Regions from separate parts of the Sinorhizobium numidicum genome, predicted to be linked through region 3. Evidence: predicted binding sites of a transcription regulator. Region 3 holds the regulator's gene; each other region holds the start of a gene.

Evidence for each region. Region 3 encodes LexA, which represses DNA repair genes until DNA is damaged. Its sites were predicted from a motif close to TGTTCNNNNTGTGTTCNG; they were not measured.
Region 1: dnaE (DNA polymerase III subunit alpha) is a predicted target of LexA. The motif match lies at 5,984-6,001, and genes of this name have one in related genera.
Region 2: PYH37_RS13140 (DNA recombination protein RmuC) is a predicted target of LexA. The motif match lies at 3,052-3,069, and genes of this name have one in related genera.

What each region holds. Positions count from the first base shown of each region.
Region 1 is NZ_CP120368.1:1,369,311-1,379,198, reverse strand. It holds gene PYH37_RS17680 (DNA polymerase IV) at 1-704, shown strand, start outside; gene PYH37_RS17675 (L,D-transpeptidase family protein) at 989-2,221, shown strand; gene dnaE (DNA polymerase III subunit alpha) at 2,251-5,748, opposite strand; gene PYH37_RS17665 (hypothetical protein) at 6,252-6,827, shown strand; gene PYH37_RS17660 (DUF5680 domain-containing protein) at 6,910-7,377, shown strand; gene PYH37_RS17655 (ABC transporter ATP-binding protein) at 7,442-8,128, opposite strand; gene PYH37_RS17650 (lipoprotein-releasing ABC transporter permease subunit) at 8,145-9,455, opposite strand; gene proS (proline--tRNA ligase) at 9,472-9,888, opposite strand, start outside.
Region 2 is NZ_CP120368.1:422,870-432,757, forward strand. It holds gene PYH37_RS13130 (methyl-accepting chemotaxis protein) at 1-460, opposite strand, end outside; gene PYH37_RS13135 (ribokinase) at 847-1,746, opposite strand; gene PYH37_RS13140 (DNA recombination protein RmuC) at 1,799-3,019, opposite strand; gene def (peptide deformylase) at 3,168-3,692, shown strand; gene fmt (methionyl-tRNA formyltransferase) at 3,784-4,719, shown strand; gene truA (tRNA pseudouridine(38-40) synthase TruA) at 4,719-5,462, shown strand; gene PYH37_RS13160 (hypothetical protein) at 5,494-6,090, opposite strand; gene dapE (succinyl-diaminopimelate desuccinylase) at 6,077-7,270, opposite strand; gene PYH37_RS13170 (efflux RND transporter permease subunit) at 7,444-9,888, opposite strand, start outside.
Region 3 is NZ_CP120368.1:1,871,695-1,881,582, forward strand. It holds gene PYH37_RS20200 (SMR family transporter) at 1-127, opposite strand, end outside; tRNA gene PYH37_RS20205 (tRNA-Asn) at 209-283, opposite strand; gene PYH37_RS20210 (hypothetical protein) at 422-718, shown strand; gene PYH37_RS20215 (c-type cytochrome) at 1,206-1,733, shown strand; tRNA gene PYH37_RS20220 (tRNA-Cys) at 1,980-2,053, shown strand; gene lexA (transcriptional repressor LexA) at 2,366-3,082, opposite strand; tRNA gene PYH37_RS20235 (tRNA-Ser) at 4,195-4,284, opposite strand; gene PYH37_RS20240 (hypothetical protein) at 4,423-5,271, opposite strand; gene PYH37_RS20245 (septal ring lytic transglycosylase RlpA family protein) at 5,651-6,694, shown strand; gene PYH37_RS20250 (D-alanyl-D-alanine carboxypeptidase family protein) at 6,752-7,906, shown strand; gene tmk (dTMP kinase) at 7,987-8,667, shown strand; gene PYH37_RS20260 (DNA polymerase III subunit delta') at 8,664-9,695, shown strand; partial or broken gene PYH37_RS20265 (pyrophosphatase) at 9,690-9,888, opposite strand, start outside.

The DNA of each region.
Region 1 (9,888 bases), 500 kb from region 3:
AGCCGCGCGGCTTTTCCGTCATCGGCCAGGCCGAAGCGGTGGACTTCCTGAAGGAGCGGCCTGTTACACTGATCTGGGGCGTCGGCAAGGGCTTTGCCACGACGCTGGAGCGGGACGGCATCCGCACGATCGGCCAGTTGCAGACGATGGAGGAGGCCGATCTCATGCGCCGCTACGGCACGATGGGACAGAGGCTCTATCGGCTTTCCCGAGGGCTCGACGAGAGGACGGTCGAGACGAACGGTGAAGCGAAGAGCGTGTCCTCCGAGACGACCTTCAACGCGGATATTTCGCGTCCCGAAGAACTCATTGCGCATCTCAGACGACTGAGCGAACAGGTCGCGCTGCGCCTACGCAAGTCGGCGCTTGCAGGACAAACCGTCGTGCTCAAGCTCAAGACTGCCGATTTCAAGAGCCGCACCCGCAACCGTCGTCTGGACAGCCCAACGCGCCTTGCGGACCGCATTTTCCGCACTGGGCTGCGACTGCTCGAAAAGGAGGTCGACGGAACGAAATACAGGTTGATCGGCATCGGTGTCAGCGACCTCTCGGATCCGGCTCGCGCCGACCCGCCGGACCTTGTGGATCCGCTGGCGACGAGACGGGCGGCCGCGGAGGATGCGATCAACAAGCTGCGCGACAAATTCGGCAAAACGAGCGTCGAAACCGGATATACCTTCGGCCATCGCCGACGTGATCGGTAGTTTATGAGGCCCTGCTCGCTACGGCATGATTCCTCGAATTGGAAGGATGAAATCATGCACACTTCAAGTGCTACAGCGCCTTTGCGCGTGAAAAAAGCACGGCGCTGTAGCCTCGCCTGCCTGTGATCCAATTCCTTAAATATTGAGCGATACCCTCGTTCGACAACTCGGGCGTGTTCCGCTTTCGGCCCGTCTTAGGGAAGCGGATGAGGCGCTCTGATCGAAGGTGCGGCCGTTGCGCGCTCATGGACGTACGGCGCTCCAGTGTCGGATGAGGGTAGGTTTTGCGTTTCACTCTCAGGGTCGGGTTTGCCGTTCTGTTCATGTCATCGCCGGCAGCAGTTGCCGGCGGGACCAAGGCGCCATTGCAGATTATCGTTTCGACGGAGCAGCAATCCCTCGTCGTCTATGACGGCGACACCATTGTCGCCACGTCGAAAGTTTCCACCGGGAAAGCCGGTCACGGAACGCCAACAGGCATCTTTTCGATCCTCGAAAAGCGCCGGAAACACCAGTCCAACATCTATTCGAATGCGCCGATGCCGTTCATGCAAAGGCTGACCTGGTCCGGGATCGCGCTCCATGGCTCGAACCACGTGCCGGATTATCCCGCGTCGCATGGCTGCGTGCGGCTCCCGAGCAAGTTCGCCGCCAATCTCTTCAAGATGACCGTCCATGGGATGCACGTCCTGATATCGGATCGTCAGGTGACACCTGCCGCGGTGTCGAGTGCGGTGCTCTTCCAACCGAAACAGTCACGACAGCATGAACTGCCGCCGCTGTCGGACGTTCCTCTGCGCCCGTCGATCGGCCAACTCCATAACAATGCCGTCGAGGTGGCGATGACCGTCAAGCCTCCGGCCCCGGCCGCCTCCGCCGAAGAGCAGGCGGCGATCCGCATCCTGATCACCAGACGCGGGATGCGCGAGACCGTACGCGACCTCCAGGTCCTTTTGAACATGCTTGGCCACGAGGCGGGCTTGGCAGATGGTCTTAGCGGCCCGGCGACGCTCGCAGCGATCCGCGCATTTCAAACGGCGGAACGGCTACCCGCGGATGGCAAAATAACGCCGGAACTGATCGAGGCCGTATTTCGCAAGGCCCAACGTGAAATGCCGCCGAACGGTGTTCTTCGCGTACGCCGGCAATTTCAGCCACTCTTTGAAGCTGGCGTCACCATCGACAAACCCGAAGCGGCACTCGGAACGCATTTTCTGCAGTTCCAAAATTTCGACGCCAAGACCGGAGAGGGCAAATGGTTCGGCGTTTCCCTCGAAAACGAGCTGCCGAAAGCGACGAGAAAACGGCTCGGCATCACGGCCGATGCGGATCCGCCAGCCTCCAATAGCCTGCAGCAAAGCCTCAGCCGTATCGGCATCCCCGATGACGTCCGTAAGCGTATTGCAGGTCTTCTCGCCAACGGCTCGTCGCTGTCGATCTCCGATACAGATTCCGGCCTGGAAACCGGCGAGGGCACGGACTTCATCACCATCACAAGAACGGTGACAGGCGGCTGACTCCCCTGCCCCGATCATGGCTGAAGGGTCTAGACAAGTTCGACGTCGACAACGCCGGGCGCGGAGCGAAGTGCGGCGGCGATCTCGGGCGAGATCCGATATTTCTCGCTGAGTTCGACCTCGATCTCCCGCTGGCCGTTATCCTTGATGACGACAAAGGAAACGAGACTGTCGCCCTTGGTATTCAGATGGGAGGCTATCGAGCGGAGGGGTCCGGCGTCGCGTACATAGACGCGCAGCGCCTTCTGCATCTGCAGCGATTCCTCTTCTAGAGATCGCAAGGTTTGTATGCGAAGGCCAATGCCCTCCGGCCGCTCTTCCGCCGCCACGGTCATCACCAGCGATTTGCCGGGTTCCAGCAGGTCGCGGTACTGGTGCAGCATCTCCGAAAAGAGCACGGCTTCAAACTGGCCCGAAGCGTCCGAGAAGGCGACTATACCCATTTTGTTGCCGGTGCGCGTCTTGCGCTCCTGTTTCGACGTCACTGTTCCCGCAAGCCTGCCTGCCGTCGCCCCCTGTTTCACAGCCGCGGCAAAATCCGCAAACGTTTGCACGCGCATCTTCGCCAGCAGTTTGTTGTAGGTATCGAGCGGATGGGCGGAAAGGTAGAAGCCCAGGACCTGAAACTCCCGGTGCAATTTCTCCGAGGCGAGCCAGGGCGTGTAGGCAGGCAGAGCGATCTTTTCCGGCCCGGTCGCAGCGCCGGCACCGAACATGTCGCTCTGCCCGCTCACCTTGTTTTCCTGGGCGCGCTGGGCGAAGCCAAGTATCCGGTCAAGCCCTCCGATCAGCTCGGCCCGGTCATATCCGAAGCAATCGAAAGCGCCGGCGGCAATCAGGCTTTCGAAAACACGCCTGTTCAAGAGTTTGGGATCAATCCTGAGGCAGAAATCCTCAAGGCTGGCGAAGGGGCGATCGCCGCGAACCGCAACGATGTGCTCGACCGCCGATTCGCCCACGCCCTTGATCGCGGCGAGCGAATAATAGATGCGATTGTCGCCGGTCTCGAAATGGCGGAAGGAGCTCTGCACCGAGGGGGCACTCACTTGAATGCCGAGGCGCATCGCGTCTTGACGGAAGTCGTTGATCTTATCCGTGTTCGACATGTCGAGCGTCATGGAGGCAGCTAGAAACTCGACCGGATAGTGCGCCTTCATATAGGCGGTCTGGTAGGAAACGATGGCGTAGGCTGCCGCATGCGACTTGTTGAAGCCGTAGTTCGCGAACTTCGCGAGAAGATCGAAAATCAGATCGGCCTGCGGCTTCGACACGCCGTTCTTGACGGCGCCGTCGACGAAGCGGGCACGCTGCTGGTCCATCTCCGCCTTGATCTTCTTGCCCATCGCGCGGCGCAGAAGGTCGGCCTCGCCGAGCGAATAGCCCGAGAGCACCTGGGCGATCTGCATCACCTGTTCCTGGTAGACGATAACCCCCTGCGTTTCCTTGAGCAGATAGTCGATCTTCGGATGGATCGATTCGATCTCTTCCTCGCCGTGCTTGCGGGCATTGTAGACCGGGATGTTTTCCATCGGGCCGGGGCGGTAGAGCGCAACCAGCGCAATGATGTCCTCGATGCAGTCGGGACGCATGCCGATCAGCGCCTTGCGCATGCCGGCGCTTTCCACTTGGAACACGCCGACCGTTTCGCCGCGCGACAGCATCTCATAAGTCTTCGTGTCGTCGAGCGGGATGCTCGCGAGATCGATGTGAATCCCGCGCTTGGCGACGAAATCGACCGCGGTCTTCAGGACCGTCAGTGTCTTTAAGCCGAGGAAGTCGAATTTGACGAGCCCGGCCTGCTCCACCCATTTCATGTTGAACTGGGTAACCGGCATGTCGGAACGCGGATCGCGGTACATCGGCACCAGTTGCGACAGAGGCCGGTCGCCGATAACGATGCCGGCCGCATGCGTCGAGGCGTGGCGGTAGAGGCCCTCAATCTTCTGCGCTATGTCAAGAAGCCGAGCGACAACCGGCTCCTTTTCCGCCTCCTCCTGCAGCCGCGGCTCCTCTTCAATCGCCTTCGAAAGTGGCGTCGGGTTCGCCGGGTTGTTCGGCACGAGCTTGCAGATCTTATCGACCTGGCCATAGGGCATTTCGAGCACCCGACCGACGTCGCGCAGGGCTGCACGCGCCTGCAGTGAACCGAAGGTGATGATCTGGGCTACCTGCTCACGACCGTATTTTTTCTGGACGTAGCGGATGACTTCTTCGCGGCGATCCTGGCAGAAGTCGATATCAAAGTCTGGCATCGACACGCGTTCCGGGTTGAGGAACCGCTCGAACAGCAGTGAGAAACGCATCGGATCGACGTCGGTGATCGTCAGCGCATAAGCAACCAGCGATCCGGCGCCCGAGCCGCGGCCGGGGCCGACCGGAATATCATGCTGCTTGGCCCATTTGATGAAGTCCGAAACGATCAGGAAATAGCCCGGAAACTTCATCCGCTCGATAACGCCGAGTTCGAAAGCCAGCCGCTCCCGATAATCCTCCTCCTTGTAGCCGGGCGCCATGCCAAGCTTTGCCAGACGATTCTCGAGCCCCTCCTCCGCTTGGCGGCGCAACTCCGCAGCTTCGGCGCGCCCGGCCTCCTCCGGATCGTCCGATGCACCGGTAAAGCGCGGCAGGATCGGACCGCGGGTTTTCAGTATAAACGAGCAGCGGCGGGCGATTTCGACAGTGGTTTCCAGCGCTTCGGGCAGATCGGCGAACAGAGCCGCCATCTCCTTGCGGCTCTTCAGGTAATGATCGGGCGTCAGGCGGAAACGGCTGTCGTCGGACACCATTGCGTTATGGGCGACGGCCATCAGCGCATCATGAGCGTCATAATCGGACGGCGATGGAAAGAAGGGTTCGTTGGTCGCGACGAGAGGAACATCAAGCCGATAGGCAAGATCGATCATGCGATTTTCGTGACGACGATCAAAGTTGCCATGCCGCTGCAACTCTACGTAAAGCCGATTGCCGAAAAGCTCGATCAATGCCTTCAGGCGCGCTTCAGCCAGGGCCGGCGAGCCCGCCTTGAGCGCCATGTCGACCGGGCCGCCGCCGGCGCCGGTCAGCGCCATCAACCCATCCGTACCGCCATCGGCGAGCCACGAGCGTGTTATGCGCACCGCATGACTGCCTTCGCCATCTAGGTAAGCGCGGCTGACAAGATCCACAAGGCGAACATAGCCCTCATCCGTCGCGGCGATCAAAACGACCGCGGGAAGCCTTGCGAGATGCTGACTGTGGCCGCGTCGCTCGCCTTCCGCCTCATCCTCCATGTCGATCGACAGTTGGCAGCCAATGATCGGCTGCAACCCGTCTTCCGCGGCCTTCTGCGAAAACTCAAGGGCAGCGAATAGATTGTTGGTGTCGGCAATACCAATCGCAGGCTGGTCGTCCGCGACAGCCTTGCCGATGATCTTCTTCAGCGGCAGGGCGCCTTCGAGCAGCGAAAATGCCGAATGCACGCGCAGATGAACGAACTGCGGATCTGCTGCACCCGTCACGCCCTGCCCAACGCCTTCATCACTTGCCATCGCCGCACTCCGATTCCTGTCCAGTGCGGAGGATATCCCGTTTCCGTTCCCTGCTGTCCAGCCTTACGACGAGCACAGGGCGTTTTTTGCCGGCCTGAAAATTGCCCGCGTTCCGGCGAGCAGCGATCACATGCTGAGTGCAATCACCGAAATGCTTGCGATGAAAAGGCTCATCGATGCGAAGGCGGCAAGATCACGAACGAAATCAGTCATAACATGGCTCCTTTTCCGCTAGTGTTCCCTTTTTGTTCTTTTTTCGTTCAATAGTCAAGCAAGCGCGCATAAAAGACCCGCTATTCAGCAACTATGGTTAACGCGCGCGCATGCGCCAGCTAATCCGGCTTGCCGTGCATACGGCCTGCAAGCCATGGCGGCCCGGATCGAATCAATCCAAAATCGTGAAAGCGATCGAAACCCAGCCGCGAAGATGCGGGATGCGCGCGGCGAATTATCCATGCTCTCTTCGTTCTGCTCTTAAGAACACTGCATCTCAGGGAGTCCCAATGCAAAAACGTCTGATTTCCGCCTTTCTCCTTTTGCTGCTGCCCTCCCCCGGATTTGCCGCCGAGCCTATAGACCCGGCCCGAATCGTCTCTGCCGCAACGGGTGATTGGGACAAGAATGGAGCAAGCGATCTGGCACTTCTCGTAGCGCCTGCCGACGGCAGCGACGAGGACAATGCCATCTATCTCTATCTTAGCAATGAGGTCGGCAGGCTCACGTTGAAGTCGCAGATACCCAACAAAGTATGGGGAACGTTCGAACTCTATGGCCAGGCGCCATCGATTACTGGCCTGTCGAACGGCTCGATACAGATCACATCGCACAATGACGCTATCGGCCGTGAACGCTGGGAACAAAAGCTCACGATCGCCTTTCGCAAATCCGATTTCGTCGTCGCCGGCTACACCTACTCGTCCTACGACACGCTCGACCCCAATGCCACAATGCAATGCGATTTCAGCGTATTGAGTGGCAAAGGAACGAGAAACAACAAGCCGATCACCGCCAGAGGCGCGACCGTTTTGCTCAAGGACTGGAGTGACGACATCGGTCAGAAGGCTTGCGGTGCCGAGTAAAACTTCCGCTATTTGTTCCCTATTTGTTCTTTACACGCGGAGGATGTTGCGGCATCTTGCGCGCGGAGATCGAGGAAACATCATGGTCAGCATCGAAGAACTCAGGGACTTCGTCGTCGAAGCCAAGTCGAAGACGTATGTGGGCAATGGCACGATGCTTCCGGCCTGCCGGCCAGGCTCCAACGATATCGGCCATGAACGCGGCGCATGGCGCTATCTCGATAGCTATTTCGGCGGGACCGATTTCGCCGGCCAGGAAACCGTCTGGCACGACGGGAAACCCCGATGGGCGATGAACTATTTCGGCCGCATCGTCCGCCCGGATCTGATCGACGCGCAAAGAACCGGCATCATCATCAAGGCAGCACTTCAGGCGATGTACCGCGAGAAAGGCCATTTCCTCGGCGGCATGGCGTATCAGCACGCTTATGGATGCTACATCGACAGCAGCAGCGGCGAGACCGAGCATTTTTCCGGACGCGAGACGATCTTCGTCGATGGCGAGGAAGCCTATGAGCTTAATTATCGCGGCGGGCTCATCGTTCCCTGATCAGGCAGCAAATCAAAATGCTACCGCGACCTTTACGCCTCTGAACAGTCGCGGCGCCTTCGAGCTATTTCATTTCGACGACCTTGCCGTCCTCGATCGTCACGCGACGGTCCATCAGGGAGGCCAGTTCGTGATTGTGGGTGGCGATCAGCGCAGCCAGCCCCGACTGACGCGCCAGCGCCTCCAGTGCTTCGAAGACATAGCCGGCGGTCTCGGGATCGAGGTTGCCGGTCGGCTCATCAGCCAGGAGAACAAGCGGCGCATTTGCCACCGCCCGTGCGATCGCGACGCGCTGCTGCTCGCCGCCGGAAAGCTCGGTCGGACGATGCGCGGCGCGGTGGCTGATGCGCATGTAGTCGAGCAGGGCCTTTGCCCTTTCCGCCGCCTCCGCCTTGGACAGACCGGCGATCAACTGCGGCATCATGATGTTTTCGAGCGCGGAGAATTCCGGCAGGAGGTGATGGAACTGGTAGACGAAACCGATCTCATTGCGACGGATCGCCGTTCGCCGATCATCGCTGAGCCCGTTGCAGGCGATGCCGTTCACGATCACCTCGCCTGCATCCGGATGTTCAAGCAGACCGGCAATGTGAAGCAGCGTCGACTTGCCCGTACCCGACGGCGCAACGAGCGCAACCGTCTCGCCGCCCTTCAAGGTGAAATCCGCTCCTTTGAGGATCGAAAGGAAGGTGTCGCCCTGTCCATAGTGCCGCTCGATACCGGTGAGCTGCAGTGCCACGCGCGCATTCATTCAGTTCTTGTCCTTGTTATTCGTACCGCAAGGCCTGCACCGGATCGAGGCGCGAGGCGCGCCAGGCCGGAAAGATCGTGGCAAGGAAGGAAAGCGCGATTGCCATCACGACGACGGAGATGGTCTCGTCGGCATTCATGTCCGCTGGAAGCTGGCTCAGGAAGTAGAGCTCCGGATTGAAGAGCGTCTCGCCCGAGGCCCAGGAAAAGAACTGGCGAATGGACTCGACGTTGAGGCAGACGACAATTCCGAGCAGCACACCCGCAACCGTCCCGGCGACGCCGATCGCGGCGCCGGTCATGAAGAAAATGCGCATCACCGATCCGGATGTCGCACCCATGGTGCGCAGGATTGCGATGTCGCTGCCCTTGTCCTTGACCAGCATGATCAGACCCGAAACGATGTTCAGCGCCGCGACGAGGACGATCAGGGTGAGGATCATGAACATCACGTTGCGCTCCACCTGGAGCGCCGAAAAGAAGGTCTTGTTGCGGTCTCGCCAGTCGGTAATGAAGATTTGTCGACCGGCCGCATCTTCGATGGGCTTGCGCAAGGTATCGACGGCATCCGGACGTTCGGCGAAAATTTCGATGGACTGGACGAGGCCTTCGGCGTTGAAGTAGAGCTGGGCTTCCTCGAGCGGCATGAAGATGATCGTCGCGTCATATTCGGACATGCCGATCTCGAAGATCGCCGAAACCGTGTAGGCCTTGACGCGCGGGTTCATTCCCAACGGGGTCACGTCACCGTTCGGCGAGGTCAGCGTGATCGTACCGCCGACGCGGATTCCCAATTGTTCGGCCATCCGGGAGCCGATCGCGACGCCGCTGCCCGACGCAAAGCCGACGAGATCGCCCGACTGGATATGCTCCGAGATGGATTTCATCTTCATGAGGTCGTCGGCGCGGATGCCGCGAACGAGAGCACCCGTCGAGGCATCGCCGATGCCCTGCGCGAGAACCTGCCCCTCGACCATCGGGATCGCCATCGTTACGCCTGGAACCGCGGAGAACTTGGTGGCCAGATCGGCATAATTGGTGAGCGGACCATCGAGCGGCTGAACGATCATATGCCCGTTCATGCCGAGGATGCGGGAAATGAGCTCAGTGCGGAAACCGTTCATCACCGCCATGACGATGATCAGCGTTGCCACACCGAGCATGATGCCGATGAAGGAAAAGCCGGCGATGACCGAGATGAACGCTTCTTTTCGCCGTGAGCGCAGGTAGCGCCAGGCAACCATGCGTTCGAAAGCGGAAAAAGGACGGCCGGAAGATATTCCAGACTGAGCGGCAGCCTGCACCTGCTCTTCCGTGGCCGCGGTCATCTTCGTTCCCTTCGCTTTATCTCGTCGCAATCAGCTTGTTGATCGCGGCATCAATCGTCATCGTCTCGCGCTCACCGGTTTTGCGGTCCTTGATCTCGACTTCGCCATTGGCAACCGAACGCGGCCCGACGATGATCTGCACCGGAACGCCGATGAGGTCGGCAGTCGCGAACTTCGCTCCGGCGCGATCGTCCGTGTCGTCCAGAAGGACGTCGAATCCCGCCTTGCCGAGATCGGAGTAGAGCGTGCCGCAGGCAGCATCGCAAGCGGCATCCCCCGCTTTCATGTTGATGACGACCATATCGAAGGGTGCGATCGCCTTCGGCCAGATGATACCGTTATCGTCATGTGAGGCTTCGATGATCGCAGGCACGAGGCGGGTCGGGCCGATGCCGTAGGAACCCATGTGCACCGCGTGTTCCTTGCCGTCAGG
Region 2 (9,888 bases), 1.4 Mb from region 3:
TGGAGTACTGAATTTCGTTGTTCCGGTTCTTGGACCAGTAGGGCGTGAAGATACCCTCTTCATTGGCGCCCATTTCCGCGTTGTTGACCAGTTCGTCCTTGCGCCCGTCGAACGCCTTCGGCTCCTCTGCGAACCAGCTGCCGAAGGCGAACGGATTCTGTTCAAGGCTGGCGCGGAGCACGTTGATGACACCGGCCCGGTCCATCGACTTGGCCGCATGGCTGCGGCCGAGAATGCCGGCCATGGAGCGCGCAGCGCTCGACAGTTCGCCGATGCCGCTCGCGATATCGCCGGCAATGGCCTTGGCCTCGCCGCGCGCCTGCTCGAATACGAGCGTCTCGACGCGGTCCTGCGTCTGGGAGATGAGAACGAAATTCGACGCGAGCAGCACGAGGGCAATCGTGCCGCCGGTCACGGCGATCAGCTTGGTCGCCAGCGATTTGGCCTGGAACTTAAACATGAAATCCTCACGTACTGACGGGTCCGCAGGTTTGCGGCCCGCGGCGTGACGCATTCCGAATTGTGGGATGAAACTCCATCATGGAGCGCCAGATGCCGACCGGCATGAAGGAGGCGGCCAAACCCATGAAGGCCAGCCTTCTGACGTCTGAATAGACGATCAAATATTAAGATCCGGCCAACGCTTGAGCCGATTCCTGCAGCGCTTCCGCGAAATTTATGCGGCAAGCACCCTCGCCGCGACATATGCTGGCCGAATTGCGAAATGCGCCTGCTGCATGATTCTCTGAGCAGCAAAAACCATGCAGCAGTTCAAAATGTTATAGCGGTCATTCTGCGCCCGAAAAGCAGCGCGGCGGTGTAATGCCCTTGATCAGCGTGGCCATCTCAGAGATGGGTGGCGACCTCGGATGCCAGAGGGATGGACGGCTGCGCGCCCGGCTTCAGGCAGGCGAGCGATCCTGCGACCGCAGCGCGGCGCAGCGCATCGGCGAAGGAGAGGCCCATGTCGAGACTTGCGGCCAGGTAACCGCAGAACGTATCGCCGGCTCCGACCGTGTCGACGGGCTCGATCGTCAGTCCCTTGGCGCGATGGACTTCGCCCTCATGGACGGCCACAACGCCCTCGGCACCGAGCGTGACGATCACCGTCTGGCCCGTTTCGCCGTGAAGGCGTCTCATCGCCGCTTCGCGTTCCGCGCCGGCGATGTCACTTTTTCCCGCCAGCAGTTCGAATTCCGTCTCGTTTGCGATCACGATATCTGCCATGCGGCCGAGGCGCGCGGCTTCCGCTGTCAGCGGCGCGATGTTGACGATCGATCGGATGCCCTTGCGCTTGGCTTCGACGAGCGCCTTCTCGACCGAGGCGGCCGGGATTTCGAGCTGCAGCATCAGCGTGTCGCCGGGCGACATTCCCGCGATCGCCGAGGCGGCATCGCTCTCGCTCACCGTCGCATTGGCGCTGGCGACGACGACGATGACGTTCTCGCCATCGCCGCCGACGATGATATGGGCGGTGCCGGTCGGCTCATCGACGGTCTTGGTGAGACCAAGATCGGTGCCGGCTTCCTTCAGCAACGCGAGCGCGCTCTCCGCGAAACTGTCGGATCCGACCGCGCCGGCCATGTGCACGGAGGCGCCGGCCCGGCGCGCGGCCAACGCCTGGTTCGCGCCCTTGCCGCCGGCGGCCGTGGAGAAACCCGTTCCGGCGACCGTCTCGCCGGGTTTCGGAAGCCGTGCGGTCGTAGCGATCAGGTCCATGTTGATGGACCCAAAAACAGTAATCATGTGGAGATGTCCCGTCGGGTTGCTGATTTTTGCCGGAGAGTGCCCGACGCCGTCAGTCTTCGTCAACCACCCGCAGTTTCAATTGGCCCAGTCGGCCGTCCACGGCGCGTTCGCCCCTGTCGCCCTTGTCACCCTTGTCGCCCCTGTGGCCTTGCCCCGGCGGTGCCTCGGCTTCGAGTTCCAGGGCCTCGATCTTGGCGCCGCGCCGCGTCAGTTTGTCCGAAGAGATGAGGATCTCGTCGATGTCTTTCTGGGTAATGGCAAAATGCCCTTGCAGCTTCCGCACCCGCTCGTCGAGGCGCGACAGGTCGTCCATCAGCCGCACGACTTCGCCTTGGATCAGATGGGCCTGCTCGCGCATGCGGGCATCCTTCAGGATCGCCTGGATCACTTGGATCGACAGAAGCAGCAGCGACGGTGAGACGATGACGATTCGCTGACGGTGGGCCTTCTGCACCACCGCTTCGAAATGCTCGTGGATCTCCGCAAAGATCGATTCGGAGGGCACGAACAGGAAAGCCGTGTCCTGCGTTTCGCCCGGCAGGAGATACTTGCTGGCGATATCGCGGATATGCACTTCCATGTCGCGGCGGAACGATTGCGCCGCCTGCTGCCGCCGCTCGGCACTCGGTGCGTCGCGCATGGCATTCCAGGCTTCGAGCGGAAACTTGGCGTCGATGACGAGCGGCGGCTGATCGTTCGGCATGCGGATCGTGCAATCCGGCCGTGCGCCGTTGGAGAGTGTCGCCTGGAAGGCAAAGGCACCCATCGGCAGCCCGTCGGCGACGATCGCTTCCATGCGGGACTGGCCAAAGGCGCCGCGCGTCTGCTTGTTCGCAAGAATGCTCTGGAGGCCGGCCATGTCTTTTGCGAGCGACTGTATGTTGCTCTGGGCATTGTCGATCACGGCGAGCCGCTCCTGCAGCCGCCGCAGATTTTCATGCGTCGCCTTCGTCTGCTCGCTGATCGAGGCGCCGATCCGATGCGTCATGCCGTCGATGCGCTGGCTGATCGCCTGGTTCAGTTCGGCCTGTCGCGTACCGAAGACTTCGGCCATCGCGGCGATGCGTCCCTGCATTTCGGTCTGTGCCGCAACCAGCGCGGACATCTGCTCATCGCGTTCTTCGGCACGGTTCGCATGAGCGCGGCGCAGGCTGACAGCGGTCAGCAAAGCCATCAGGACGGCGGCCGCCGTTATAAGATGGCCCGCTGTCACGGCCAAGGTGCCAAGCAGGAACAACGGCTGGTCGAAGGAAAATACGGTGGATTCCATCGCCGCAGCCTAACAGATTCGTTCCCGAAGACCAGATCAAAACGAGAACAGAAAACGTCGGCGCTTCGATCGGCTGGCACAACCCTGCGCCCTCAAAGCGTCGGCAAATTTCTTGCGCCCGGGCGGAAAGATCGGCTATGGGATCAGCATGACGATCAAACCGCTCATCATCCTTCCCGATCCGGTCCTGCGCCAGGTTTCAACGCCGGTAGAGACCGTTGACGCCGATATTCGTCGCCTCACCGACGATATGCTCGAGACCATGTATGATGCGCCGGGCATCGGCCTTGCGGCGATCCAGATCGGCGTGCCGAAGCGCCTGCTCGTTCTCGACGTGTCGAAGGAGGGCGAAGAGAGAAAGCCGCTCGTCTTCATCAACCCCAAGATCGTCAAATCGTCCGAGGAGCGCTCGGTCTACGAAGAGGGCTGCCTGTCGATCCCGGACTATTATGCCGAGGTTGAACGGCCGGCAGCGATCACCGTCGAATATGTCGATCGTGAGGGCAAGGAGCAGACAGTGGAAGCCGATGGCCTGCTCGCCACCTGCCTGCAACACGAGATCGATCATCTGAACGGTGTTTTGTTCATAGACCATATATCCAAGCTCAAGCGCGATATGGTGATCCGCAGGTTCACCAAGGCGGCGAAGACACGCGGCGCCAAGGCGATTTGATCGTGCCCGCGTTCCGAATCGCGCGGTAAGCGGCGCTTGAATTTGGCCGGCGTCCGGTTTCGGGCAATTGAGAGAGACGGAGTTCGCCGCCTTGTCGCTGCGCATTATTTTCATGGGCACCCCGGAATTCTCTGTACCGACGCTCTCGGCGCTCACCGAGGCCGGTCACCGGATTGTTGCGGTCTACACGCAGCCGCCGCGCCCCGGTGGGCGGCGCGGCCTCGACCTTAAGAAGTCACCGGTGCATCAGGCGGCCGAGCTTCTCGGCGTTCCGGTCCTGACGCCGCCGAACTTCAAGAATGCAGCGGATCGCCAGACCTTCCGCGATTTCAATGCCGACGTGGCGGTGGTCGTTGCCTATGGCCTGCTCCTGCCCGAGGAGATCCTCTCGGGCACGCGCTATGGCTGCTATAACGGACATGCGTCGCTCCTGCCCCGCTGGCGGGGCGCCGCGCCGATTCAGCGGGCGATCATGGCAGGCGATCATGAGACTGGCATGATGGTGATGAAGATGGACAAGGGGCTCGACACCGGCCCCGTCGCGCTTTCCAAGCCCGTGGCAATCGACGAAACGATGACCGCCGGCGAGTTGCACGACAAGCTGATGTGGGTCGGCGCGGCGCTGATGAAAGAGGCGATGGACAAGCTCGAGGCAGGCGACTTGCCGTTGACGCCGCAGCCGGAGGAGGGGCCCGTTTACGCGGCCAAGATCACGAAGGACGAAACCAGGATCGATTTCAGCAAGCCCGCACGCGATGTGCACAACCACATCCGTGGCCTCTCGCCATTTCCCGGCGCCTGGTTCGAACTGGAGATTGCCGGCCGGCCCGAACGGATCAAGGTTCTCGGCTCCGAGATCGCGGAAGGGACGGCGTCGCACGGTATCGTCCTAGACGACGCCTTGACGATTGCGTGCGGTGAAGGTGCGGTGAGGCCGACCAGCCTGCAGAGAGCGGGCGGAAAGGTGCTCGCCACCGCGGAATTCCTGCGCGGAACGCCGATTGCCGCCGGCACGAGGATCGCCTGATGCCGCGCTATCGCCTGACCGTCGAATATGACGGTTCCGATTACGTCGGCTGGCAGCGGCAGGAAAACGGGCCTTCCGTTCAGGGGGCGATCGAGAAGGCTATCCTGTCGTTGACGGGGGGGACGGTTTCGGTCCGGGGCGCGGGACGCACGGATTCCGGCGTTCACGCCATGGGCCAGGTGGCGCATGCGGACTTATCGCGCGAATGGAAGACGCATACGCTTCGCAACGCCCTCAATGCCCATCTGGCGCTTGCCGGCGAACGGATATCCATTCTCGATGTTCTCGAGGCGCCGCCGGGGTTCGACGCGCGCTTTTCGGCGCTCCGCCGCCACTATCTCTACCGCATCATCTCGCGCCGTTCGCCGCTGGCACTGGAAGCAAGGCGCGCCTGGTGGGTGCCGAAGACGCTCGATCATGAAGCGATGCATGAGGCGGCACAGCGGCTTGTCGGCCACCACGACTTCACCACCTTCCGCTCCGCCCATTGCCAGGCGACGAGCCCGTTGCGCACGCTTGATCGGCTCGAGGTGACGCGCAGCGGCGAGCTGATCGAAATCCGGGCAACGGCGCAGAGCTTTCTGCACAATCAGATCCGCTCCTTCGCCGGCTCCTTGAAGCTGGTGGGTGAGGGCAAATGGACTCCGGACGATCTACAGGCAGCACTCGAAGCGCGCGACCGCAAGGCTTGCGGGCCGGTTGCTCCACCCGAGGGACTTTATTTCATGCAGGTGGATTACTGACCCCGTTGCGCAAAGGGGCGCCTCGCTCGCGTCAGGCGGGCATCAGCCCGAAGAAATACTGCAGAAACTGTGCGATCATCATCGACGGCAGCAGGAAGAGCGCGGTGAGCGCAGCGGCAAGCAGATTTTGATTGGCGGTGACGGTACGCAGAAGCCGAAACAGCAGGGCGACGCTCGCAAAAAGCAAAAGGTACCATATCAGCGCCGTCAATTGCTGGCTGCCGGGGATGAGCAGAAGAACAGCAGCCGGCACTGCCATCGCGTAGGACAGCGGCACCGAAAGCCAGTTGGTGGTGACGATTACCGGCACCACAAAAAGGCTAAAGCCGAGCGGACGCGAGAGGACGACGATCAGCACGATAGGCAGAAGCCAGCTCGCGAGATCGACCACAAGCAGCTTGACGACGAAGCCGAGGCCCACCGTCGTGCCGGTCGGCATGGCGGAAAGATAGTAGAGACGCCACGAGGCCCAAGTCACTGCAATCGCCGGCAGCGACCAGAGTATCGCGGTGAAGGAGCGCCAGAGCCCGCCTTCGCTGATATCCAGCCAGCGGTAACCTTCGCGATTGCCCTGGATCAGCAGCCATAGCCCCTTGATGTAGGCAAGGACCTCTTCAAGCAGCGGCATGACCGAACCAGTGGGCGATGAAGGTTTCGTAGATGCCGGTCAAGATTTCGAGATCGGCAATCGCAACACGCTCGTCGACCATGTGCATCGTCTGCCCGACGAGGCCGAATTCGACCACCGGGCAATAATCCTTGATGAAACGCGCGTCCGAAGTGCCGCCGGTAGTGGAGAGCTTCGGCTGTCGTCCGGTGACCGCTTCGATCGCGCCCGAGAGCGAATCAATGAGTGCGTTGTTGCGCGTCAGGAAAACGTGACTCGGGCGCTCGTTCCAGACGATCTCGTATTCGACCGGCTCCCGGCCAGGTCTGAGCGCCCCCTTGACGGCCGCGCGATCGAGCCGGGCGGTGATTTCGGCCATCAGGCTCTCGGCCGTCCAACTGTCATTGAAGCGGATGTTGAAGGCAGCACTCGCCTTTGCTGGAATGACGTTGACGGCAGCATTGCCGACATCGATGGTGGTGATCTCCAGGTTGGATGGCTGGAAATTCTCCGTACCATTGTCGAAGGGCGGGTCCATCAGCGCCCCGGTGAGCTGCAGGATGCCACGTACCGGATTGTCGGCGAGATGCGGATAGGCCGCATGGCCCTGGACGCCGCGAACAGTGATCCGGCCCGAAAGCGATCCGCGCCGGCCGATCTTGATCATGTCGCCGAGCCTATCGGGGTTGGTCGGCTCGCCGACGAGGCAGGCGTCCCAGCGCTCGCCTTTCGCTGCGGCCCATTCGAGAAGCTTCACCGTTCCGTTGATCGCCGGGCCTTCTTCGTCGCCGGTGATCAGGAAGGAGATCGAGCCCTTCGGGGGTCCATGCTTTTCGACATGGCGTGCTACCGCCGCTACGAAGCACGCGATGCCGCCCTTCATGTCGACGGCGCCGCGCCCGTACATTTCGCCATCGGCAATCTCGGCGGAGAAAGGCCCGTGAGTCCACGCGCCTTCGTCGCCGACCGGCACGACGTCCGTATGCCCGGCGAACATCAGGTGCGGCCCTTCGGTTCCGATTCGGGCGTAGAGGTTCTCGATATCCGGCGTACCTGCTTCCTTTGCCACCACCCGGTCAACCTTGAAGCCCAGCGGGGTCAGCATCGCGTCGAGCGCGTTCAGCGCACCGCCCTCGGCGGGTGTGACGGACGGACAGCGGATGAGGGTGGCGAGATTGGTGATCGGATCGGTCGGGATCATCGAGCGGATTGCCTGCGGAGCCGGTGGGCCAAGAAACTGAGGCTGCTGGTTTATCCGATCGGTCTCCAACTGTCACGCGCGATGAGACCGGCACGGCATGCTGTTCCTCTCGAAAAGAAGGCGGACCGGACGATGGTCCGGCCCGCCTTGGCAGCCGTCTTGGGCAGGGAAGGCTATTCGCCGGGTGCGAGATGAGGCGCTTCGATATGTGCTCCTGCGTGCTTTAGCGGCCGCTCGCCGGAAAGCTTTCGGATCAGCACGTAGAACACCGGCGTCATGAAAATGCCGAAGGCGGTGACGCCGATCATGCCCGCAAAGACCGCGACGCCCATGGCCGAACGCATTTCCGCGCCCGCGCCGGTCGACGTGACGAGCGGCACGACGCCCATGATGAAGGCCATGGAGGTCATCAGGATCGGACGCAGACGCAGCCGGCTCGCTTCGATCGCGGCGCTGACGGCGCTGCTGCCGGAAAGCTCGAGTTCGCGGGCGAACTCGACGATCAGGATCGCGTTCTTCGCCGAAAGGCCGACGAGCACGATCAGGCCGATCTGGGTGAACACGTTGTTGTCCCCGCCGGTCAGCCACACGCCGGTGAGCGCCGCCATGATGCCCATCGGTACGATCAGGATGATCGAGATCGGCAGCAACAGGCTTTCATACTGGGCGGCGAGCACGAGATAGACGAGCAGCAGCGCCAGCGGGAAGATGAGGATGCCCGAGTTGCCGGCGAGGATCTGCTGGTAGGTCAGATCCGTCCATTCGAAGCTGATGCCGGGCGGCAGCGTCTCGGCGGAGATCCGTTCGATGGCGGCCTGCGCCTGACCGGAGGAATAGCCCGGTGCCGGCCCGCCGTTGATGTCGGCGGCGAGGAAGCCGTTGTAGCGGATCGCTCGCTCGGCGCCCACCGTCTGCTCGACTTTGAGCAGTGCCGACAGCGGGATCATCTCGCCCGATTGCGAACGCACCTTCAGCTTGCCGATGTCGTCGGCATGGCTGCGATAGTCCGCATCGGCCTGGATGCGCACACTGTAGGTGCGGCCGAAGGCATTGAAGTCGTTGACGTAGAGCGAGCCCAGATAGATCTGCAGCGTTTCGAACACGTCCGTGACCGCCACGCCGAGCTGGCGCGCCTTGGTGCGGTCAAGGTCGGCGAAGAGCTGCGGCACGTTGATCTGGTAGCTCGAATAGAGGCCGGCGAGCTCCGGCGCTTCAGCCGCCTTCGCCAGGACGGCCTTGGCCGCCTCATCGAGCGCCCGATAGCCGAGGCCGTTGCGATCTTCGATCTGCAGCTTGAAACCGCCGGTAGTGCCGAGACCCTGAACGGGCGGCGGCGGGAACATGGCGATGAACGCATCCTGGATCGCGCCGAACTCTTGGTTGAGTTGCATGGCGATCGCGCCGCCGGAGAGTTCCGGCGTCGTGCGCTCCTCGAACGGCTTCAGCGATACGAAGACGATGCCGGAGTTCGACGAGTTGGTGAACCCGTTGATCGAAAGGCCGGGGAAGGCGATGGCGTGCTCGACGCCAGGGTGCTTGAGCGCGATGTCGCTCATGCGCCGGATCACGTCCTCCGAACGGTCGAGCGTCGCCGCATCCGGCAGTTGCGCAAAACCGATCAGATACTGCTTGTCCTGGGCCGGTACGAATCCGCCGGGGACGGCGCGGAACAGGACGAACGTTACGCCGATGAGGACGATGTAGACGCCCATGATCAGCGACTTGCGCGACAGGATGCCGCCGACGCCCCGACCGTAGGCTTCCGAGCTGCGTCCGAAGAAGCGGTTGAAGCCGCGGAAGAACCAGCCGAAGACCTTATCCATCGCCCGCGTCAAGAGGTCCTTCGGCGCGTGGTGATCCCTGAGGAGAAGGGCGGCGAGCGCCGGCGAGAGCGTCAGCGAGTTGAGAGCGGAAATCACCGTCGAGATCGCGATGGTCAGCGCGAACTGGCGGTAGAACTGGCCGGTGAGGCCGGTGATGAAAGCGAGCGGCACGAAGACGGCGACCAGCACGAGCGCGATCGCGATGATGGGGCCGGAGACCTCCTGCATGGCGCGATAGGTCGCCTGCACGGGCGAAAGGCCCTGCCCGATGTTGCGCTCGACGTTCTCGACGACGACGATGGCGTCGTCCACCACGATGCCGATCGCCAGCACCAGGCCGAAGAGGCTGAGCGCGTTGATCGAGAAGCCGAAGACGTACATCACCGCAAATGTTCCGACGATCGAGACGGGCACGGCAACGAGCGGGATGATCGAGGCGCGCCAGGTCTGCAGGAAAACGATGACGACGAGGACCACCAGCGCGATCGCTTCGAGCAGCGTGTGAATGACCGATTCGATCGACGCTCTGACGAACTGTGTCGTGTCGTAGACGATCTCGTAGTCCACGCCGGCCGGCATGGTCTGCTTCAGCTCGGCCATCACCTTGTGCACGTTTTCGGAGATCTGGATGGCGTTCGAGCCTGGGGCCTGGAAGACGCCCATGCCGACGGCCGCCTTGTTGTCCAGCAGCGAGCGCAGCGAGTAGTCCGCCGCCCCCATTTCGACGCGGGCGACGTCGCCGAGACGCGTGATCTCGCCACCGGCGCCGGATTTGACGACGATATCGGCAAAGTC
Region 3 (9,888 bases):
AGGAAAGCGCGATCGAGGCATACATGACCGCGTGGCCGAGATATGCGCCGGGGGCCGCCCTCATCGCCGTGAGGCCAGCGACCTCGGTCGCGATCGCGAGTGTCAGGAAAAGCCATGCAGGACGCATGAGGAGCCTTCATGAAAGATCTTGCTACACGACAAACGAAAAGAGCCATTCGGGCCTTTGCCGCGAATGGCTCTTTGAAACTGGCTCCCCGGGCCGGATTCGAACCGGCGACCTATCGATTAACAGTCGAGTGCTCTACCGCTGAGCTACCAGGGATCATCTGCGCCGCAGAAGTGAGGCTGCTAATACAAATGCTTTCTCGATTTGCCAAGCGCTTTTTCAAAAAAAATCACCGGACCGGTTGCGAGACTGTGGAGAAAGACCCAACTCTGGGGGACCAGTCGTGAAAGAGGAATGATGACGAAGGGTAGAAAAAAAATACATTTCGGCATCGATCCGCAGACGCATGAGATCGTGCTGGGCAAATGGCGCCTCAAACTGCCGGAATCACCGGCAGTGCGGGTTTTGATCGGCTCGCTCCTTATCGTCGGCGGCGTGCTGGGCTTCCTGCCGGTTCTTGGCTTCTGGATGATTCCTTTGGGCCTGCTCGTGCTTTCGCACGACATACCCTTTGTCCGGCGCCGACGCCGTAAACTTGCAGTGTGGTGGGCGCGCTGGCGCGGTACGCAGAATTCCTCCAGCAAATCCTGAGAATCGATCAATCCAGTTGCTGTGTCCGCAAGCTACACACATTGGCGCCAAGCAACTAATCGTCGGCTAGATAGGCACGACGGCGGTGATCTATGCCGCGTTCCGGGTCGATAGCGGGCCTGCCGTAGATCATCTCAATTCGGCCACTGCCCCTCATGGCGGATTTCCATTCATTCATTTCCATTCCAGGCGGCGCTCGAAACAGACCAATTCGGCTTGACTTGCCGATCCGGAAATCCAATCCGCCGCAATTCTTGCGGCCTGCACGCCCGCAGTAGTGGACATACGGGACAGCCTTGCAATGCAGTTCCGCGCCCTGTTCATCACTCGCACTTCAGGATCATAAGAGTATGGAGTATATCTATTAGATAACTCTGAATTAGGTGCGTGGATACGCGCCGCTTATTAACGAAAATAGACAAGGACGCGCCATGGCACGACGTCTCGTCGGTCCGTCAGCGTTCCAATATATAAAGGGAGGGTAATGATGTTTCCGTCATCCGTTCGGTTCGTTTTTGTTGCCGCCTCTGCTTTGGGATTGCAGCCTTTCACGGCACAGGCCGATGACACGCAGATTGCGCGAGGGGAATATCTCGTCACGATCGGCGGCTGCAACGACTGCCACACACCAGGGTATTTCTTCGGAAAGCCGGACACCTCGCGTTTTCTCGGTGGTTCAGATGTTGGTTTCGAAATTCCAGGGCAGGGTGTTTTTGTCGGCCGCAACATAACGCCCGACAAGGAGACTGGAATTGGCAGCTGGACCAAGGAGCAGATCGTGACTGCGATACAGACCGGAGAGCGGCCCGACGGCCGTATTCTCGCGCCGATCATGCCGTGGCACGCATTCGCGCAGCTCACCGCTGAAGACGCCGCGGCAATCGCTGCTTTCCTTCAAAGCCTGAAACCGGTCAGCCATGAGGTGCCGGGTCCGTTCAAGCCGGACGAGAAGGTATCGACCTTTATGTTCCGGATCTTGCCGCCGGGCGAAACCGCAGCCGCAGCGCCAAGATAGCCTTACGCATGCCGGGGGGAAGGCCGGCCGGAGGCTGAGACGGAAGAACGCCGTCTTACCAGACGGTGCTGACGCCTGAGATCGATTACCTGGACGGAGGAGGGCAAGCTGCGGCAGCCTTCGTTCAGGAGCGTTGTGGAAACCTCATATCGGAAATCACCGAGGACAAATTTCCGAAATTGCCTCTTGCGGTTTCCAGCCAATCATTCTAAATCCGCGCCACGACTTGAGAATTCAAGTCAGAGAGGCCTCGTGGCGGAGTGGTGACGCAGAGGACTGCAAATCCTTGTACCCCGGTTCAATTCCGGGCGAGGCCTCCAAGATTCCCCCTAATGAAATCAACGACCTAAGCTTCTAACACCGATGCGGTGAGGTGATCAGCCAAATCGGTTGCGCGGAATTGGCAACGCCGCTCTTAACAGAGGCGAGCCAGCAACGAAGTTCTGATTTTATGCCGCGGAGAAGGTCGGTTCGGCGACTGGGGTTGGAACGAAATATGGACAGCCGCGGGGCGTTAGTATCCATTAGCGTCGGTTGTGGCTTCTGTCCGAACGAGGCTGTCAAAGCATCGTCGTCTCGCAACGAGCAGCGGCAGATCTTGTTGCGTCAGACCAGTGCTGCCGTCCATCAAGCTAATGATAACGGCGGATGAGCCCGACGAGCTTACCCTGAATCTTGACCCGATCCGGCCCGAATATTCGTGTTTCATAAGCCGGGTTAGCCGCCTCGAGTGCGATCGAAGCACCCTTGCGGCGGAATCGCTTCAAAGTCGCTTCCTCGTCGTCGACCAGAGCAACGACGATGTCCCCGGGATTGGCCGTACTCGTGTTTCGGATGATTACCGTATCACCGTCGAAGATGCCCGCCTCGATCATCGAGTCGCCCTTGATTTCAAGCGCGTAGTGCTCGCCGCTGCCGATCATTTCAAGCGGCACGGTAATGTCGTGCGTGTTGTTCTGGATTGCCGAGATCGGAACGCCCGCTGCGATTCGTCCCATCACAGGCACAGTTACGGATGCAGTCTCTACCGGCGGTGCCGACCTCGCCGTCGGCGGCGTTGCGGGCGGTTTGCCTAAGCTCCCCTCGATGACGCTAGGCGAGAAGCCACGCCGGGGTTGAGCTGTTCCCGAATAGGCTTCCGGCAGCTTGATGACCTCCAGCGCGCGGGCCCGATTGGGCAGCCGGCGAATGAAGCCGCGCTCCTCAAGCGCGGTGATCAAGCGGTGAATGCCGGATTTCGATGCGAGATCGAGAGCGTCTTTCATCTCGTCGAAGGAGGGCGGCACCCCGGTTTCCTTCATTCGTTCATGAATGAAAAGAAGCAATTCCTGTTGCTTGCGGGTCAGCATGGCGCGTCACTCCAGAATCGCGAAACAAATCAAGAACAGACACTATCTGTTCCATATGTGTTCCGCAAGTACCTAAAATTCCGTGAATTTCGCCGACTATTTAAGTTTCGAGGTCAGTGGAGTGGTTTGGGCAGCATACCGACGGACCATTACCGGAAGCCTCGGGGCCGGCGGCGAGGAATGGTCATATTGGCTGCGGCCGAAAACAACGGTTACCCGGCTCGTTCTAAGCGCCTGCGCGCAATACCGGTGCTGGTGACGTGGATCCGAAGGCCCAGGGAAATATTCGTATCAAGACCGTTTGGGCTCGGCGTGAGGTGGTTCTTCCTTTTCGTCAGGTTTCTTGCCGGGTTCCTCTTCGGGAAGCTTGTCAGGCTGTGGTTCTTTGGTCGGGGGATCGGGCACCTCGAGCGGAGGCACAGGGTTCGGAGGGATAACTCCTGGCCCTGGCCCAGGGCCGATCGGATCAGGTACTGCATAGGACGCCATCATCAACCTCCTTTCGGTGTGATGCTGAACCCCCTGCAGTCGCAAATGTTCCTGTGGAAGTGGCCCGGGCTTACCCTGTACAGTGAGCATTCCCGCGGTTGTTGGTCAGGCGCCAGAAAGCGTCGGGCGCGGCACTCGCGCAGCATGATCGCCCGCAAGCTCCGGCGACCCCTACGCTTATAGTTTGCAGACGTTCCGCCGGAGTACCGCACGTCACGTGCGGCTCGATGCCGCCCCATTGCATGTCGCCTGATCGAGTTCCGATCCTAGTAGGCCAAGCGCAGACCGCCCGGGGTCAGAACGTCGAAATCGGGTTCAGGATATGGTCCGTACCATTGAGTGTATGTCGTGTTGCCTGCTCCAGTGCTTGCACATCCAGAGAGTGTGAAAAGTGCAATTGCCGCGGCTGCCATCAGAAATTTAACAGGCATGGTTTTTCGCCACCTAGTTGCCCAGGCCTCAAGGGCCAGACTGTAACTTTCCCTCAGATCATCTTCCTTGGCAAGCGCACCGCGAGGGTCGGGGCGCGTGTCGGATATCGAGACGAAGCTATTCCTGTCCGACCTTCGCGTCTCTATCGATCGGAAGAATAAATGGCATGGAGTCAAACAGTTAAAAGCCAATGGCGGAGGAGGTGGGATTCGAACCCACGGTACGCTTTCGCGCACGCCGGTTTTCAAGACCGGTGCCTTAAACCGCTCGGCCACTCCTCCGGGCAGCGCGTTATTGCGCGAAGCGAGCCACGTTTGCAAGTTTTAACCGGCGAGGCCGCGCGATTTTCTTGACGCGCAATAAACGGGTGGCCGGCGCGCCTGTCGTACCGTCTTGTCGAGGACCGACTCGGTATTTGCCTACCGCAGACGGCGCTCCGGTCGACCATGATCTGTGGTTGCTTTGCTCCCGTGCGCCTTCGGCGTCATCTTGGCGGTGGCGTATGAGGCCATGGCTGTGGACTTGCCGGACCACGAATTGTGGGCCTGCTGCGCGACGTAGAAAACGAGTGCGAAGGCGGCGTTTAACTCGAGCATTTCCTCTACGGCTGAAAGAGCCCTGGAGTCGGTGGCGACGTCGATGACCTGCGCGAGGCCGATGAATCCTATGTGGAGAAAGATGAGGATGTGATCCGTCAACCACGAGCCTGCGCCCCTCAGCCCGTTCCCCAACTGCCTGGCGGCAAACAGCATCGCGCCCGCAGACACGGCAAGCATCAGCCCCACCCACAGCCAGGCGAGGATCGAGCTGATGCCGTTCAACAACCGGTAAGCCAGTATCAACAGGTCGTGGAAACCGTCCAATTCGCCGCCGCCATAGAGCTCCGGTGGCTCAAATCCGAAAACCCTGGAGCCGAAGCTGGTTTCGTCCAATAACTCGGCGAGTCCGATCAGCCCTGCCACTACGAGCGGCGTGCGCAAGCCCCATATTGCCGATGCCGCTCCCGCTCCGAACGCGGCTATCGCCAGGCACACGACGCTCGCCATCTCGATGATGCCGTCCTCCTGCAGGAGCAGGGGACGGACGTGCGGAACGAGAACCGCCGCGGAGGCAGCAGCAAGGGTGCAGAACCCTATTGCGGCCAACGCGCAGACCAGCAGCCGGGATTGGTCGGTCGACCGGGCCAGCCGCGGATCCGCCAAAGCAATGGCCGCGGCTTCACTTGCGGTTTCGGCATGGCGGCCTCTTTCCTGCGTGATCTGTGCCAAGGTGTCTTCCCTCTGTAACAAAACTGCCAAGAAAACGTCACATAAGGCCGCTTTCCGGCGAGGGAAGGGCGAGGCGGCAAATGACCTAAAGCCGCGCTCATGCCTTTATAGGCGACCCCCTGGCGGACCGCCGCAGGACCGCAATGGTGAGGCGCACACCGCGCCGCCACCTTCATCGCCAGGCTTTGTGCGGCTGCCTTGCCTTTACCTTTCGTAAACCATAAGGCGAGGTTTCAGGCACACCTTCGTCTCTTGGTTCGCAATTTCGCCTTGTTGTTGTCATGATTAGCCGACTGTCTCGTTTCGAGACGCCGAGATTTCCGCGGGGGCTAGAGCGGAATGTTTCGGGTACGGCTTTGCGAATCACCTTGTGGGACAGATGACATCCAGTAGAAATGCGGCATATCTTGTGAGGGGATTACGTCTCGCAGCAGTTCCTCTGCTTTGTGCGGCGCTTGCCGCGTGCGGCTCGACGTCCAGCATCAAGAAGACCAAATCGCGCAGCAAGGAATACTTCGCCGAATCTGTTTACGGCGTCAAAGCGAGCCCGCGTGTCGCCACCGGACGCAACATCCCGAAGGGCGGCGGTCGCTACCAACTCGGCGGGCCCTATCAGGTCAAGGGCAAGTGGTACCAGCCGAAAGAGGATTTCGGTTACAGCAAGACCGGCATGGCTTCGTGGTATGGATCCGCCTTTCATGGGCGGCTGACTGCGAATGGCGAAGTCTACGACAAATACCATCTTTCGGCCGCGCACCCGACCTTTCCGCTGCCGAGCTATGCCCGCGTCACGAATCTTGAGAATGGCACTTCGGTCATCGTGCGTGTCAATGATCGCGGTCCCTATGAATATGGGCGGATAATCGACGTTTCCTCGAAGACCGCCGATCTTCTGGACATAAAGGGCAAAGGCAGCGCCAAGGTTCGCGTGCAGTATGCCGGCCGCGCGCCGCTCGAAGGCAACGATATGCCCTATCTTATGGCTTCCTATGTCAAGAAGGGCGATCGCAGTCCGGGCGTTATGCCGGAGGGGCAGATTGCGACCGGCGTCATGGTCGCCTCCAACGAGCCGTTGCGCAACCAGGTTCAGGATCTCGGTACCGTGACGATCCCTCGGAAATCGACGGTTGATACTGGCGTGCCGGTGACCGCCCTTGCGGAGCCGACGCAGGGCTCTGGGACGCCGCGGGCACTCACGGATTTCGTGATGCTGCCGGAGATCGGACCGATTCCGACGGAACGGCCGGAATTGATCCCACTGCCGAACGGTAACATGGCCTATGCTGCTGCGGCTTACGTCGAAGTTCGCGTCAGCGACAAGGCCTCGCCGTTCGAGGCGATCATGGTCGATCCAAATCCGTTGACGCCCGATTCCATTCTTGCCTATGCGAGACGGCAGAATAGGAGCACTTCCGCGAATTGACGCCGGTTGAACCGGGCGCAGCGCGCTGCTATGCCCGTGAAGAAACCGGAGTTTCTCATGTGCATGAAGTTGCTAGCGGTTGCAGCCCTTCTGGCGGCGATCGTTTTTGGGGAAGCCGCAGCGCAAACGGCTGCGTTCGACACCAAGGCGAAGCAGATCTATCTCGTCGATGCCGAAACGGGAACGGTGCTTTTCGCACGCGGCGAGGACGAACCGGTGCCGCCCGCCTCGCTCGCCAAACTGATGGCGATGGAGGTTGTTTTTGAGGCGTTGGACAAGGGCGAGTTGACGCCCGAGACGACTTTCGAAGTCTCCGAGCATGCGTGGCGGACGGGCGGCGCTCCCTCCGGTACATCCACGATGTTTGCTGCGATCAAGTCCAAAATCCGCGTCGCGGATCTCATCCTGGGCGCCACGGTGCAGTTCGCGAACGACGCCTGCATTATTCTGGCCGAGGGAATGACCGGGAGTGAAGCAGCCTTTGCCAAGCGCATGACCGCGCGTGCGCGCGAACTCGGGATGCCGGTCGCGAACTTCAATAACGCTACCGGCCTGCCGGACCCCGCAAACAGCATAACGGCGCGGGAGGTGGTTACGCTGATACGACATCTGCATGAGGCCCATCCGAATTTCTACCGTCTCTATTCCCAGCCCGAATTCGAGTGGAACAAGATCCTTCAGCGCAACCGCAATCCGCTGATTGCTGCCAATGTCGGCGTAGATGGCCTGGCGACGGGATTTGCCGAAGGGTACGGCTTCTCGGTCGCGGCGTCGATGCGGCGCGGCGACCGCCGGGTATATCTCGCCATGGGCGGGCTCGAGAGCGACAAGGAACGCACCGAGGAAAGCCGCCGCGTGCTCGATTGGGCGATGACCGCTTTCGAGAAACGGCGCATCTTTGCTGAAGGCGAGACGATCGGCGAGGCGAGCGTCTATGGCGGGGCGGCGTCCCGTGTGCCTCTCGTCGCCGGTGGGCCGGTCGATGTGTTGCTCCCCGTCAACAATCCTGAGCGGCTGACGGCCCGCATCGTTTATAAATGGCCGCTCTCGGCGCCGGTCGCAGCCGGCCGGCAAGTGGGAGTGGTCAGGCTCTGGAATGGCGACAAGCTGTTGCGGGAAGTTCCGGTCAGAACGGCCAACGCCGTCGAGGTCGGTACGCTCACCAGTCGCTCGATCGACGCGCTGCAGGAACTGCTTTTCTTCTGGCTGTAACAAATGCAAGCTGCGGCGGTTTCTTCCGCCGGACCATTCGGTTAAACAGGGCCGATACGCACGTCGATCTGGGAAAACATGTGTCGTTGACAAAGGGTTTGTTTGTAACGTTCGAAGGCGGGGAAGGGGCGGGAAAATCGACCCAGATGCGCCTCCTTGCCGATTCGCTGAGCGCGCGTGGCTACCGCGTGCTCACGACCCGTGAACCTGGAGGCTCCGTCGGAGCGGAGGCGGTTCGCCACGTGTTGCTGTCCGGTGCGGCCGAGCCCTTCGGCGTTCGCATGGAGGCGATACTTTTCGCGGCAGCGCGCAGCGACCATGTCGAGGAGGTGATCCGCCCGGCACTTCGGAAGGGGATCATCGTCCTTTGCGATCGCTTCATGGATTCATCCCGTGTCTACCAGGGTGTAACCGGCAATCTCGAGCCGGCTTTCGTCGAGACCCTGGAGCGCGTCGCCGTCAATGGCGTCGTTCCCGATTGCACGATCATCTTCGATCTTCCCGCTGCCGTCGGGCTCGAGCGTGCGCGCCGCCGCGCCGCCAATGACAGCCCCGACCGTTTCGAGAAGGAGCAACTAGAGACGCACGAGAAACGGCGCGAAGCCTTTCTCGATATTGCCGAAGCAGATCCTGAGCGTTGCCGCGTCGTCGACGCGACACGACCGCCCGACGTCATCGCAGCGGAAGTCCGGGAGCTTATCGAAGCGTTGTTGCCACGTCTTGGCGAGCCGGGACCGCCGAATGCGGAAGCGGCATCATGACGACGGAGCGTGCGGGCGTGCTGGAGGGTGCGATAGCACCGGCAGAAAACAACAAGCTCTTTGGCCACCTCCAGGCCGAAGCCTTCCTTGCTCAGAGCTACAAATCCGGCAAGGGGCATCACGCGGTCCTGATCGAGGGACCTGAAGGCATCGGCAAGGCGACGCTCGCCTTCCGATTTGCCAATCACGTGTTGAGCCATCCGGAGCCTGCGGAGGCGCCTGACAGCCTCGTCGATCCCGATCCGGCTTCGATCATTACCCGGCAGCTTGCGTCCGGCGCCTCGCACAACCTGCTGCATCTTACACGACCGCTGGACGAAAAGACGGGCAGGGCGAAGGGTGCGATCACCGTCGACGAGGTGCGCCGCGCCGGCAAGTTTTTTGGGCAGACATCCGGCACCGGAAACTGGCGCATCGTCATCATTGATACGGCCGACGACCTCAATCGGAATGCGGCCAATGCGATTCTGAAGATCCTGGAGGAGCCGCCGCGCCGTTCGCTGTTCCTCGTGCTGACCCATGCGCCCGGCAAGCTGCTGCCGACCATTCGCTCGCGCTGCCTGCCTTTGAGGCTGAAGCCGCTGGATAAGGAGCCTATGCGCCAGGCGCTTGCGCATCTAGGTTTCGATCTGACGGGCCCAAATGCCGATCGGATTCTCTCTGCGGCGAACGGCAGCGTCTCCGAGGCGCTGAAGCTGCTGAACTACGGTGGCCTGGATATCGCCGCGGCTTTCGAAGAAATTCTTTCGGGACAGGGCCCCGCCGTTCGCAAACAGATGCACAAGCTCGCCGACATTCTCGCGGCGAAGGACAGCGAAACGATTTTCGACTTTTTCTCCTCACTGCTTATGGGGCGCGTCATGCAGCTTGCACGGGATGCTGCAACCGCCGGCGATCTCGAAAGGGCCGAGCGGCTCGCGAGGCTCTCCAGCGGCTTTGCGGAGCGCCTGACGGTGAGCGACGCTTATAATCTTGATCGCAAGCAGACGATCCTGGCGTTGCTGGATGACCTGAAGAACGCGTTATAGGAAGGGGCTGAATTTCCACTTCCGCTCGATCGCTGCGGCGAGGTCGATATCGTTGCGGTATGCGAAGAGCAGGATATGGCCGAGCAGGTCCGCTGTTTCGTCGGCAAGCGATCGGCGCAGTTCCTCCGGCGATTTTCCGCCGATGCGTCCCCGTCCGCTGAGTTTGTTCCAAGCCTGTGTCAGTTCGCCCATT